2 linked regions of the Prosthecobacter debontii genome follow. The protein of the gene in region 2 interacts with the protein of the main gene of each other region in a pairwise test. Links are inferred from orthologs where the notes say so. Each region holds a gene or a part of one and is shown on either strand. Other genes may lie near its edges. The genes, in order: sucD and sucC.

Region 1 (5,895 bases), on a different replicon or contig from region 2:
CATTAATAATGAAAGTTGTGAATACTATTCCCGTCTTTGTCGGATCAGGGTGTTTGATATTGCTGGGCGCTTTAGCCAATTTAGGCCGCACTAGCTTTTCTCCCCTGCGTTCCTTCATCTCGATTTCATCAATGAGTTCCGGAAAGCTGCTTCGAATAAGCCAGTGACGGAAATCGAAAATAAGACCTTGTTGGCTTTTAGCCGCATTGACTGCCTCGGGATTGGCAGATTCGGCAAAAGAGATTTTCACCTGCATCGGAAATTCCGTTGGGCACCCCGCGATACTGCCAGGCTTGAATTTCCACTGACTGAGCGCCCGCTCAATGGATGCTACATAGGTTTTTGGAGCAGTTCCAATCACCTTTATCTCACTGACTTGGCCAGAACGATCCACCCGCATGACGGCCCAAACGCTGCCCGAAGCTGGGAGGACGGGATACTCAGGTTTGGGTGAATAAACAAGCTGGGGGTAAAGGACTTGGTCTCCCGCTTTGACGTGAGCCTGAACTGTTCGGTCGAGGAGAGGAAATGCTTGGCGTTTAGGTGTTGGAGCGGAGCAACTGGCGATTCCCAAAAATACGGTTAAAAAGCTACAGAACTGAAGAGATGGGTGCATGAGCGGGAGTTGGCTGGGCGAGGGCCTCTAATGGAACCTCAGCGTATGACAAAACGAATCGGAAATTTGATGCACGAGGTGTGTGGTTTTCCCCGAAGGAGGGCCGGTTTGAAAACCCAGTGACGTAGGGCCTTCTCAATAGCGGGACGAAACTCTTCTGAGCCTTCGCCATAAATAGCAATCCCCTCTGCTGTTCCTTGCTCATTAATAATAGCCAAGACATTCACTGTCACAGAGGTGTGCTTGTTCTTTGCGTGGGGTCTTTTCAAAAACGACTCAGGCATGCGTGGGGTCACCGTTTTTATAATTCTGGGATCTTGAGTCGGTATTCCCTGTTTCTGGTAACTCTGCCACTCAGCGTAGGCGCGAGTATATGTGTTGTCGACGCCTTGAGGCATCTTGAGCGCAGAATTGGTTGTGCACCCTACGAGCATCGAAAGAATGATAAAAGCTGGGAAAAGCAATGTGATGGAGGTCGTCATAAGGGTGACGTTGCCTAAAACAGAAACGGAGCCTGTCAAAACCACAGCCTATTTTATTCAGGACCTCTCCTTGACGCTGCGGCTCGTGTTTCTATGATGATGCGCCCAAGCCTGGGCTCTTCTGTTTTACGCCCCCTCTACATCATGGCCATTCTCGTTGATACTGACACCCGCATCCTTGTTCAAGGCATCACGGGGGACTTCGGTTCCCGCCACGCCAAGGCTTCTCTCGACTACGGAACCCAGTTGGTGGCCGGTGTGACCCCAGGGAAGGGGGGACAATCCTTCGACCATGGCAGCCATAAGGTGCCCGTGTTCGATACGGTGTCTCAGGCTGCTAAAGAAACCGGTGCAACGGTCAGTGTGATTTTCGTGCCTCCTCCCTTCGCCGCAGACGCCATCCTCGAAGGGGTGGACGCTGGTCTGGATCTGGTGGTCGCCATTACCGAAGGCATTCCCGTCAATGACATGATCAAGGTCAAGGCTGCGATGAAAGGCAGCAAGACCCGTCTCATCGGTCCGAACTGCCCAGGTTTGGTCACTCCAGGCCTCGGCGAAAAATCCCACGGTGGCTGCCGTATCGGCATTGCTCCAGGCTACATCCACAAGCGTGGCAATGTAGGCGTGGTGAGCCGTTCCGGCACCCTCACCTATGAGGCCGTGTGGCAGTTGACCACTCGCGGCTACGGCCAGAGCACCTGCGTCGGCATCGGTGGTGACCCTGTGAATGGCACCAACCATCTGGACATTCTGAAGATGTTCAATGAAGACCCCGAAACTGAAGCGATCATCATGATCGGGGAGATCGGTGGTAACGCCGAAGTGGAAGCCGGGCGTTGGGCCAAAGACAACTGCAAGAAACCTATCGCTGCCTTCATTGCGGGTGCTACAGCCCCTCCTGGACGCCGCATGGGCCACGCTGGTGCGATCATCGGCGGTGCCGAAGACACCGCTGAGGCTAAGAAACGTATCCTCAGTGAGTGTGGTATTTCTGTGGCCGATTCTCCTGCTGATATGGCTGCAGCGCTGCTTAAGGTCTGGGGCAAATAAGAGCCTCCATTTTCAGACGATGTAAATAAAAGCCGCCTCATAACAGAGGCGGCTTTTTTGTGACTGCGGATTTGCGCACTTTGAATTATTGTTGGTTAATCCGCGCGTGTAAGGCAAAAAACTGGTAGTTTCAGACAACTTAGTCATGTCTGAAAACATTCAAGACTTAGGAGTCTTGAAGTGGTCGGGCCGGCGAGATTCGAACTCACGACCTCTTGCACCCCATGCAAGCGTTCTACCAGGCTGAACTACGGCCCGACCTTTTAGCGGAGCCTCTGCGGCTCGGCTGGGGACGTGGATACTGGAGTTGAGCGATGGATTTTGCAACTGAGATGTTTGAGATCAGTGAAGAATCTTCACTTTTTTTTCAAAGCTGCTGGTGTTGTTTTAGGGGGTGTTTCTCCTTGAGAAAGTGGTGGTCTTCAGGAATACGTTTAGCATGACGATACTGCCGGAGCCGGATAGGCGTGTTGATTGGGGGCCTAAAGGCTCGCAGATGATTCTCACGTTGGCGTGTGTCGTGGTCGTTCTGACCGGGATGAAGGCGGCAGCAGGGGTTCTAGTGCCGATGGTCTATGCCTTTTTCCTGGCAGTGCTCAGTTTTCCTTTATTGCGTTGGCTCACGCGGCACAAGGTGCCAGGGCCGATTGCCTTGGGCATTACTTTGCTGATGAACTTGGGCGTGTTGGCAGGGCTGATCACGCTGGCCGTTCGCTTGCTCATCAGCTTCAATTCAGATCTGCCTCGTTACCTGAGAGGTGTTCAGCGAAATCTGACGGATTTCGGCGTCTGGTTAGATGAAAATGGGATCGTGGGCGCGAAGGACACCATCAATAGTCTTTTTGATTGGAACACGATCATTGGTTACGCAACACAGCAGGATGTGATGTCTCGCATCGGTTCCATGCTGGGCAGCACCTTTGGCACACTAGCGACCGTGTTTGCAGGACTGGTGATGATTTTAATCCTGATGATGTTCATCCTCATAGAAGCCACGGGCACACAGAGGCGGTTGGCTGCTGTCAGAACGTCAGGAGGGCCTGATTTCAGTGGTCTATTGCGCAGTGTGTCGGACATCCAGAAATACTTGGGTATCAAGACTCTCATCAGTGCTCTCACTGGCCTGTTGGCAGGGGCATGGTGCTGGTTTTTCGATCTTCAGTATCCGCTTTTGTGGGCCATTCTGGCGTTTGTTTTCAACTACATTCCCGCCGTTGGAAGCACGGCTGCCAGTATTCCAGCCATCGTGGAAGCCCTGGTTCAGCACGGCGGCGGTGCGGCCATCGGTATCGCCATCGGTTATGGAGGCATCAACTTCGCTCTCGATAACTTTGTGCAACCGACTTTGCTGGGGAACCGCTTCGGCATTTCGGCCTTGGTCGTGGTGTTATCCGTGATCTTTTGGGGGTGGCTTTGGGGGCCACTTGGGATGTTCTTGGCGGTGCCTCTGACGATGGTGATGAAGGTGCTCCTGGATAACAGTGAGGAGTTTCGCTGGATCTCGGTCGCGATGTCGCAGAAAAAAATGCGCCGCGGAGAGGTGGAGATGGTGGGTTACGATCTCGATGAGAATGAGATCGTCGGCGGGGGAGCCAGCACGGAAAAACCCGGACACTGAAGCGTGTGCCCGGGTTAAATCGGCACCGGTGCTATTTTACCTCTTTGGCGGGTTGATCTCCCAATTGTAAGGTGGGCACTTGAGCTTCTTCACTGACCATGAAGCTAATCCAATGGCCAGCTACCGCGTGGGCAGGAAACCCGCAAGCCAAGGCAAACTCCCCAGCTTCATCGGGCGTGAAACTGAAGTCAGCTTTGCCCATGGTCATTCCAGTCAGATGCTTCGGAGTCGCTCCTCCTTCAAAGTAGGGTTCAGCGATTTGAAGTTTCTTGGTATCGGCCTGCTCGATGATGATGGCGCTATGCGGGATCGGGCTAGGGTTAATGAAGGTCACGTCCACCTTCCAACCGACAGGTACCGTGAGGACAGCTTTGCCGTGGGAGTAGCCATTGAAATTCATGCCGTAGTTGGCGGCGTTGAAAGTGGCGACCAAGGTGACTTTGACACTTTTGGGGGTGTCTCCGGACTTCAGAAGATCCTCGGCGGTGATGCCCGCAAAGAGTTCTTTTTTTAATCCCGGAATCTCCGTGCTGTGTTCGTGGCCGGGCGGAGTCTGAGACCAACCGCATGAGATGACGCTCAGAAGGAAGAGGAGGGTAAGGCGAAGCATGATAAGAATGACAACCGCTGCCTGAATGCGGCGGTTGCCAAGGGGTTGAGGCTTGGGTCGAATCGAAGACGTGAGTTGAATCAAAGGTGGACTATTTACCTGCGACAGGAGCCGTGACGGCATCCTGAGCCACCTTGCTGGTCGGAACGATTTTCCAGACGGCTCCACGCTCGCTCGTGTAAGGGTCCACGGGGCCACCATAATTGGCAGTGGCATGAGTAAGGTAGATGCTGCCATCCGGTCCGATGCCGCTCCCGGTGGGGCGAAGGCCATCGGCGAGGTCGAGCAGTTCCTGCATCTGCCAAGCACCATTCACCTGTTTCATGCCCCAGACCTTGCCACTGCCCCAGTCAGCCGCGAAGTAAACGCCGTCCAGCTCTGGATATTCGGTGCCGCGATAAACACCCAGGTTGATGACACAGATCCCTTGATCCACGTGGCTGTATTCCGCAATCGGTAGTACTCCCACTTGGGGATACTTTTCAGGATCCACGGCGGTTTCAGAGCCATCGGGGTTCTTCTTTAGGATCATGGGGAAGGGGTGACTCCCGCACATGAATTTCCAGCCGTAGTTTTCGCCCCCCTTACTGCTGGCGGGCTGCATGTTGATTTCTTCCCAGTGATTTTGGCCGATGTCCGCAATGTAAAGGTCCCCAGTTTTAGAGTCGAAGCTGAAGGTCCATGGATTGCGCAGGCCGTAAGACCAGATTTCGGGTTTGGCTCGCGGATGCACTTTGGAGAAGGCTTCCTCGCTGACTCCGAAGAGGGTCATTTGCTGCAGAGGCGTGATGAATGGGTTGTCCTTCGGGATGCCATAGGCGCGGTCGGCGCTGCTTTGATTCACGTCGATGCGCAGCATCTTGCCTAACCACGTATGTAAATCCTGGCCGGCATTGATCACATCACCCTCCCAGCCGCCATCGCCCACACCGATGTAAAGATACCCGTCTGGGCCGAAGGCGATCTGGCCTCCATGATGATTGCAGTAGGGGAAATCGATCTGCATGAGCACCTTCGCGCTTTCGGGATCGAGGCGGTCCGGGTTGCTTTTAGAGACCGTGTATTCGGTGATCATGGTGGCCCCGTTGAACCACAGGTCTGCATAGGCGACATAGACTTTTCCGTTCGTCTTGAAGTCTGGATGGAAGGCCATGCTGAACATGCCTAACTCCAGGAACGAAGAGATGGTCTTGTCTTTCAGGTCGAGAAAAGGACGCTTCAGCTTCTTGCCATCTTTGATGACTTGAATGAGGCCGGGCCGTTCAATCACAAACACCCGGCCACTGCCATCGTTCGGGGCGGCGACGCTGACAGGATCCACCAGATCATCGGCGACTTTGACAAGGCTGATGGCAATCTCACCCGGTAGCTTTCCTCCGGGCTGGACGGGTTGGGTTTCAGCAGCGGAGGAAACTCCAGTCGTCAGGGCGAGCAGAGCCAGCAAGGTAGGTTTCAGTTTCATGGTTGGTTGCGTTGAAAAAACCGATCAAATCAACGCCTCAAGGCTAAGGAAGTGCCC
Region 2 (7,021 bases):
CCAAAGTTTACATCAAGACCTATGGCTGCCAGATGAACGAGCGCGATACCGAGCAGGTATCTCAGATGTTCGTCGAGCGCGGCTACACCATGACTGGCCGCGACGAGGATGCGGACGTGGTACTGATCAATACCTGCTCCGTGCGGGATCAAGCCGAGCAAAAGGCGCTGGGTAAAATGGGCATGGTGCGCCGTCGCCGTGTGCCCTTGGTCACAGGTTTCATGGGCTGCATGGCGCAGAGCCGCGGCACGGAGTTGCTGGATAAAGCCAAGGTGGATCTCGTGGTCGGCACGCAGAAGTATCACCGTGTGGTGGAGTATGTGGACGAAATCATCCGCGCCAAGGAAACTCAGCTCATGGATGATGAGCGCTTCTCCATCGTGGATATCGAGGAAGAGGCCGCTAGCCAAAACGCCATCCGCGACCACAGCCTGAAAGAAAAGCAGGGCTCCGCTTTTGTCAGCATCATGCAGGGCTGCAACATGAAGTGCACCTTTTGCATCGTACCTTACACCCGAGGTGGTGAGCGAGGCCGCCCCATTGCCGATATCGTCGAAGAAGTGCGCCGCTTGGCAGATCGTGGCGTCAAAGAAGTCACCTTGTTAGGCCAGATCGTGAACTTGTATGGCCGTCACGAGTTTCCGGCGGTGGATGGCAAGAGTCCTTTCGTTCAACTCCTGGAATCCGTGCATGAAGTCCCCGGCATCCAGCGCATCCGCTTCACCAGTCCGCACCCGATTGGCTACAAAAAGGATCTCATCGAAGCCTTCACTTATCTGCCCAAGCTGGCCGAACACGTGCACCTGCCCGTGCAGAGTGGTAGCGATGCCATCCTGAAAAAGATGCATCGCCCCTACTCGACCGCTAAGTTCATTGATCTTGTCAGCCGCATTCGTGCGGCCCGTCCTGGCATTGCGGTCACGACCGACGTCATCGTGGGCTTCCCTGGCGAAACCGAGGAGCACTATCAGGAGACACGAGCCATGTTTGAAGAACTGAAGTTCGAAAACGCCTTCGTCTTCCGCTACTCCAAGCGCCGTGGCACCCCGGCTGCCGAGATGGATGAGAGCCTCCAACTCAGTGAGCAGGTCAAAGAACAACGCAATCAAGACCTCCTCGCCGTGGTGAACAAACACGCCTGGACGAAGTATGAAGAACTCGTGGGTCAAGATGTGGAGGTTCTCTGCGAAGGCCCCAGCAAGACCAACGAAACTCGTCTGATGGGCCGCACGCGCACGAATAAGATTGTGGTGTTCGATGGCAATCCACAGCGTCACACGGGCGAGATCTTCAACGTCCACATCAGCCACTACGAGAACTTCACGCTCTACGGGGATATCGTGACGCAGTAGTTGAACTGAAACCTCACGCGGAGTTCTCTACCCTTTCTTTTTGCCCCAGTTAAACAGCTTGGCAAAAAAGCTTCCTCCTGAGGAATTGACTCCGGCACCCGGGGCCTTGGGGGTCAGGCCACGGGTTTCGGGCCCCCGACCTTCCCTTGGAGACGCAGCCGGGGATGAAGTGACCTTACCCTTAGGCTCGCTCGTCCCTTTCCACCACGCAGGCGCAAGAGTCTCCACCTCTTGCCATTCCTCGGTTCCTGAGTCAGACCTCCACACGAGGGTCCGAGGTCCGATGCGCCCCTTCTTCACCCATGCACGCAACGTGGCCTCATCATGAGGTCCATCAGCGAGGCCATCGTTATTAAAATACCACGTCATTCTGAGCGGCACTTAACGAGAAACTGACGCACTCGCAAGTGAAGTGCAGTTCGCGCATCGGAGCCTGACATTCAATCGTGCCCCGGTTTACGCTTGTGAATGCAGATGGAATTTCCATCAGGATCTGAGATCAGCGCCATATGGCACACGGGGGACTCATAAGGCCCAAAGTAGGGTTCCACGCCCTTCTCTTTCAACCACTTCAGAGATTGCTCAAAATCTTCCACCTCCAGGGCCACACCGCCCCCGTCCTTGCTTGGCTTCCACATTTCTCCGCCGATCGTGATGGCCAGCGTATGAGGGCCGACTTCATATTCCACCCAAGAAGGAGCCTTTCCCTCCTCGGCAAAGGTCGAAGCCGGTTTCAAATGGAGCACGTTTTCATAAAACGCCCGCGCCCGATCCATATCTGTGACGCTATAACCTGTGAAAGCAAATTCAGTGACTTTAAGCATGGTCCTAAGGAGGATTGAGATTCGACAGAGATCGCACCTGCCTTTCGCTTTGAGGGTTCGGGATTTTCGGGCTGGTTCGATTTAGCGTTGATTCGACAGATAAACAGAACTGGCTAGGCAAGCCAAGGAACAGATCAGGAGACCGCCCCTTATCCAAGTTGGCCAAGAAAAAGACGAGGCTAAATGCTGAATCAGGAGCGCACAGGGGAGTAGCACAACCGTCCCTAAAGTAACCCAGCTGAAGGATTCGCGGGAAAATTGGGTGGCAATCGTCCAGCCGATCCACCCCAATAGGGCAACCAACCAGCCCCAGAACCACACTGATGAAAGTGACCGGGCTCCTGACACCTGGTTTCGGTCTTCTTTAAGGATCTGGTCCAGCATGATTCTACCGTAAAATGGCTCCCGACTTTCTCAAGCACTCGCAAGGACGGAAGTCGGGATTAGCGTTCTCTGTAGGGCCTCATTCACGCGGATCTGATAACGCATCTCGCGCAGGCAGACGTCTCCATCCGTCTCTTCCTTCAGCATGCCATCGGGACGGAATCCCAGGGCTTCATAGAATTGGCGGGCGGGTAGATTTTCCACCAGGACCCAAAGCGTGATACGTTCGAAGCCCTGTGCCGACGCCAAAGCGAGGCTCGCCTCCACCAAGGCACGCCCCAGTCCGCGCCGTTTTTGTTCAGGAGCCAGATAGATGGAGGTGATCTCACCTGCATCTTCGCTGTCCTGATCACGAGAAGGCGTTAGGTGACAGAATCCGACCACTTCGGACCGGGTTGTAGCGACAAGCAAGTCGCTGTCGTCCTGCTCACAAGCGCCCTTCCAGATCTGCTCCCGCTTCTCGACACTGAAGCGATTCAAATATCCTTCGGGTAAAATCCCCTGATAAGCGGCTCTCCATGCGGAGACATGGATCTCGGCGATGCTCCTGGCATCCGACGTGGTGGCTGAACGGATCATTGAAGCCATAGACAACCTCGAAAGCCTATTTGGCGAAAATTAATGAACAAAAAAGCTCCGAGGTTTTCCTCGGAGCTCTTCTTGATCATTCGACTCGTGCGATGCGCATTTATTATGCCGCTTGAGCGACTGCTGCCACGATCTTCTGGGCAGCATCGGTGAGGCCGTCAGCGCTCGTAATGGCGAGGCCGCTCTCAGCGAGGGTTTTCTTACCGGCTTCCACGTTGTTGCCTTCCAGACGAACCACCAGGGGAATGGTCAGAGACACTTCCTGAGCAGCGGCAATGATGCCCGTGGCGATGATGTTGCAGTCCATGATGCCACCGAAGATGTTCACCAGGATGCCCTTCACATTCGGGTCGCCCAAGATGATCTTGAAGGCAGCGGTCACTTGCTCTTTGGAGGCACCACCACCCACGTCGAGGAAGTTGGCAGGCTCACCCCCGTGCAGCTTGATGATGTCCATGGTGGACATGGCCAGACCGGCACCGTTCACGAGGCAGGCGATGTTGCCATCCAGACCGATGTAGTTAAGACCAAACTCGCTGGCAGCCACTTCACGAGGATCTTCCTCCGTGGTGTCGCGCATGGCGACGACGTCTTTCTGACGATACAACGCGTTGTCGTCGAAGTTGAACTTAGCATCGAGAGCCACCACTTGATTGTCGGTGGTGATGGCCAGCGGGTTCACTTCCACGAGGGAGCAATCGCTCTTCAGATACAGGTTCCACAGAGCGGTGAAGAGCTTCACAGCTTGGTTGGCCAGAGGGCCTTTCAGACCGAGAGAAGCCGCCACCTTACGGGCCTGATAAGCCTGAAGGCCGATGGTGGGGTGAACGAACTCCTTGGTGATCTTTTCGGGAGTCTTCTCCGCCACTTCTTCGATGTTCATGCCGCCTTCGGTGCTGGCGATCAGGGCGTGACCGCTGCTACCACGATCAAACAGGATGGCGAAGTAATATTCCTTGGAGATGTCCACGGCTTTAGCGACGAGGACTTTGCTGACCAACTTCCCTTCTGGACCAGTCTGATGGGTGACCAGGGTTTGGCCCAGCATCTTGCCTGCGATGTCTTGGGCTTCTGCAGCGGTGTTGATCACATGTACGCCACCTTTGAAACCGTTCTTGAAAGTGCCTTTGCCACGACCACCCGCGTGGACCTGAGCCTTCACCACCAAGCCTGCCCCACCCAGTTCTTCCGCGATCTTTCCAGCCTCTTCGGCCGTAGCGGCGACTTTTCCAGGAGGCGTCGCAACGCCGAATTTTTCAAACAGTTCCTTGGCCTGGTATTCGTGGATGTTCATGGAGCGAGATGATGGGGGAAAAGCTACGCGTCCCACGTTGGGACGGGCGAGCATAGGAGGCTGAGCCGGGTGGTCAAGCTATGCCAGGATATTTTTCCACGGTTATTCCCAGGCTGGCTCGGCGCGCAGACATGAAAAACCCCTCTCCACGGCCAGGACTAAACCTGCATCCACAGAGAGGGGGAGATTTTCAAGGTCTGCCACTCAGACGCCTAGCCACCCAGCTTGGGATTCTTCGGCTTAGGCTTCTTGTCCTTATGCTGCGGGTTCATGGGATTGAAGAAGGGATTTTGAGGAGCGTCCTTGGACTTGGGTTCCACTTTTTCCAGGGTCGGCTCCTTCATGTAGAGCTTCATGATTCGGCTCTGGAAGATGGCGAACAAGTTCTGGGTGGACCAGTAGAGGGACAGCGCGGCAGCGAAGTTATAGGAAATGAAGAGGAAGAAGAAGGGCATGATGGACATCATGATCTTCTGGCTCTTTTCCACGGACGGCGGCTGAGGTGTCAGCTTCATCTGCAGGATCATGGTGACACCCATGATCAGGGGCAGCGGGTTCAGATCGAAGTCCGTGCCCATAATCGGCAGAGAGAAGGGGAAATTGAAGGTGTAGATGGTGTCCGAAATGGACAGATCCTTCACCCACAGCCAGCTCTGACCACGCAGTTCAGCCGCGTTTTGAAGCACGCCGTAAAAGGCGAAGAAAATGGGGATCTGCATCAACATGGGCAGACAGCCACCCACCGGATTGACCCCATAGTCCTTATACAGCTTCATGACTTCCGTCTGCTGCTTGGTTGGGTCGTCCTTATACTTCTCCTGCAGCTCTTTCATCTTCGGAGCCAACAGGCCCATGCGCTTCATGGAATACTGAGCCTTCGACTGGAGCGGCCACAGCACGGTGCGGATCACCAGCGTCAGAAGGATGATGGCCACGCCCCAGTTACCACTGATGTCGTGCATCCAGCGCATGATGTTGTTCAGCAACTTACTGATCGGGCTGAACATGCCGTAAAACATGATAAAATCCCGCTGACCGCCCAGCTTGTTCAGGCGGTTGTATTCCTTGGGCCCGATGTAGATCTCATAGTTCTCGGTGGTGCTGGCACCTGGAGCCAAATCCACAGGAGGCAGGCTCATAGCGGCCTCAATGGCGTAGTCATGCTTGGCCGACTCTTCATGAGCAAACTTATCGCCTCCGTGATCGACCAAGAAACGGGTGGACCAGACCTTGCCGGGCTTGTCACCCCCTTCGGTCGTGCGGCTAATGATCGTCGAATAGAAGCGGCTCATCACCCCCGCATAACGCAGGCGGGCATAGCTGGAACGATACTCCGTCTTCTCCTCTGAGAACCAACCGCCTGCGAAGGAGTGGGTGTCTTTGTGCCCGGCATCCCCAGAGTCGTTCCAGAAGAAACTGGGCTTCAGCACCTCATCGGGGCGCACACTCCTGGCGGCACCGGTGTAGAGATAATACTCTTCCGATTTATGCTGAGCGGTGCCGGTATTGGTCAGCGTCAGGGTCAGGGCCAGGAGATGCTCATCGGATTTCTCACCTTCGGTGACCCGATAGGCTTTACGGATGGTGATGCCATCGGCAGAGACACCTTCAAAGGTGATGCCTTTGTCACTTTTCTCAATGACCTTGTAGCTCACGGTATCCAGCCCCGTGGCCTCGCGGCGGAGAGCACCAATGGGCTCCAAAGTTTTACGACCCGCTTCGTTCAAAGAGATCTTATCCCCTGCGCCCAGGTCTGCCTTCGCAATACCCGCGCCTTTGGTGGTGAAGTGATAAGTCACACTGCCCACCGTGATGCTGTGTTTTTCCTCGGGCAGTCCGGCCGTCGCCGCAGCGACAGCATCTGGAGTCGCCGCATTCATCGTCGGCGTCGTGATGGCAGCACCATCTGTCCCTGCGGTAGGCACACCGGGCGTCGCAGGCTGCACCTGTGTGACGGCAGGCTTGTTGGCCTCTTCGCGAGCACGCTCAGCGGCCAGGGCCTGCTGGTTCTTGGTCATGAACCAGTAATTGGCGGCCATTCCTAGGCCGCAGAGGGTAACGATGATCCAGGCTTTGCGATCCATGTAGTTTCGAGAAATGAGAGCTGAGAGAGAAGGAAGAAAGAGGGAGGCGGGAGATCACTCTTCAGGCGTTAGGCGCGAAGAAGCTGCGGCCGAGGCGGAAGCAGGCGGCGAGTCTGAACTCTGGACGCCTTCGTGTCTGTGGCAAGAACAGGTTCCTTTTGTAATGGAACCTCGCGGCGGCACCGGGTCATGCCCTTGGCCACCCCAGGGATTACAGCGGAGGATGCGCCAAGTGCCCATGGCACTGCCTTTGAAAAAGCCGTGAGTTTCCACAGCCTGAAGAAAATACTCCGAGCATGTCGGAGTGAATCGGCAGCCTGAACCAGGACCACCGAGGGCATGAATGACGGGAGAAATGACGCGCTGATAACCACGGATGAGGATGCGGACGAGCCATTTCATGGAGCGGACGGCGCAGGTTTCAACAAAAGACCCTGACGCTTTGCCAGACGGAGCCAATCTTGCTCCATGTCCGCAAATGCCGCATCAGCGGCA

The links.
Region 1: the proteins of sucC (region 2) and sucD interact in binary tests that used the Escherichia coli proteins (3 or more experiments, as listed by UniProt). The link is inferred for Prosthecobacter debontii from one-to-one orthologs.

The regions. Positions count from the first base shown.
Region 1 is NZ_FUYE01000004.1:228,381-234,275, forward strand. Bases 237-3,195 are described here. They hold sucD (succinate--CoA ligase subunit alpha), read left to right. Parts: upstream 237-1,242; coding sequence 1,243-2,148; downstream 2,149-3,195. Other genes in these bases: B5D61_RS07620 (energy transducer TonB), read right to left, coding at 237-616; B5D61_RS07625 (energy transducer TonB), read right to left, coding at 655-1,098; B5D61_RS07640 (AI-2E family transporter), read left to right, coding at 2,645-3,195. Also shown: more of B5D61_RS07620, read right to left, coding at 1-236; more of B5D61_RS07640, read left to right, coding at 3,196-3,766; B5D61_RS07645 (sulfocyanin-like copper-binding protein), read right to left, coding at 3,798-4,376; B5D61_RS07650 (PQQ-dependent sugar dehydrogenase), read right to left, coding at 4,468-5,838. UniProt on the Escherichia coli protein: Succinyl-CoA synthetase functions in the citric acid cycle (TCA), coupling the hydrolysis of succinyl-CoA to the synthesis of either ATP or GTP and thus represents the only step of substrate-level phosphorylation in the TCA.
Region 2 is NZ_FUYE01000024.1:33,247-40,267, forward strand. Bases 2,348-5,192 are described here. They hold sucC (ADP-forming succinate--CoA ligase subunit beta), read right to left. Parts: upstream 4,443-5,192; coding sequence 3,252-4,442; downstream 2,348-3,251. Other genes in these bases: B5D61_RS23520 (GNAT family N-acetyltransferase), read right to left, coding at 2,591-3,139; B5D61_RS23530 (YidC/Oxa1 family insertase periplasmic-domain containing protein), read right to left, coding at 4,655-5,192. Also shown: tRNA (N6-isopentenyl adenosine(37)-C2)-methylthiotransferase MiaB, read left to right, coding at 1-1,352; B5D61_RS27250 (DUF4339 domain-containing protein), read right to left, coding at 1,380-1,721; B5D61_RS23515 (VOC family protein), read right to left, coding at 1,793-2,176; more of B5D61_RS23530, read right to left, coding at 5,193-6,526; membrane protein insertion efficiency factor YidD, read right to left, coding at 6,581-6,928; rnpA (ribonuclease P protein component), read right to left, coding at 6,925-7,021. UniProt on the Escherichia coli protein: Succinyl-CoA synthetase functions in the citric acid cycle (TCA), coupling the hydrolysis of succinyl-CoA to the synthesis of either ATP or GTP and thus represents the only step of substrate-level phosphorylation in the TCA.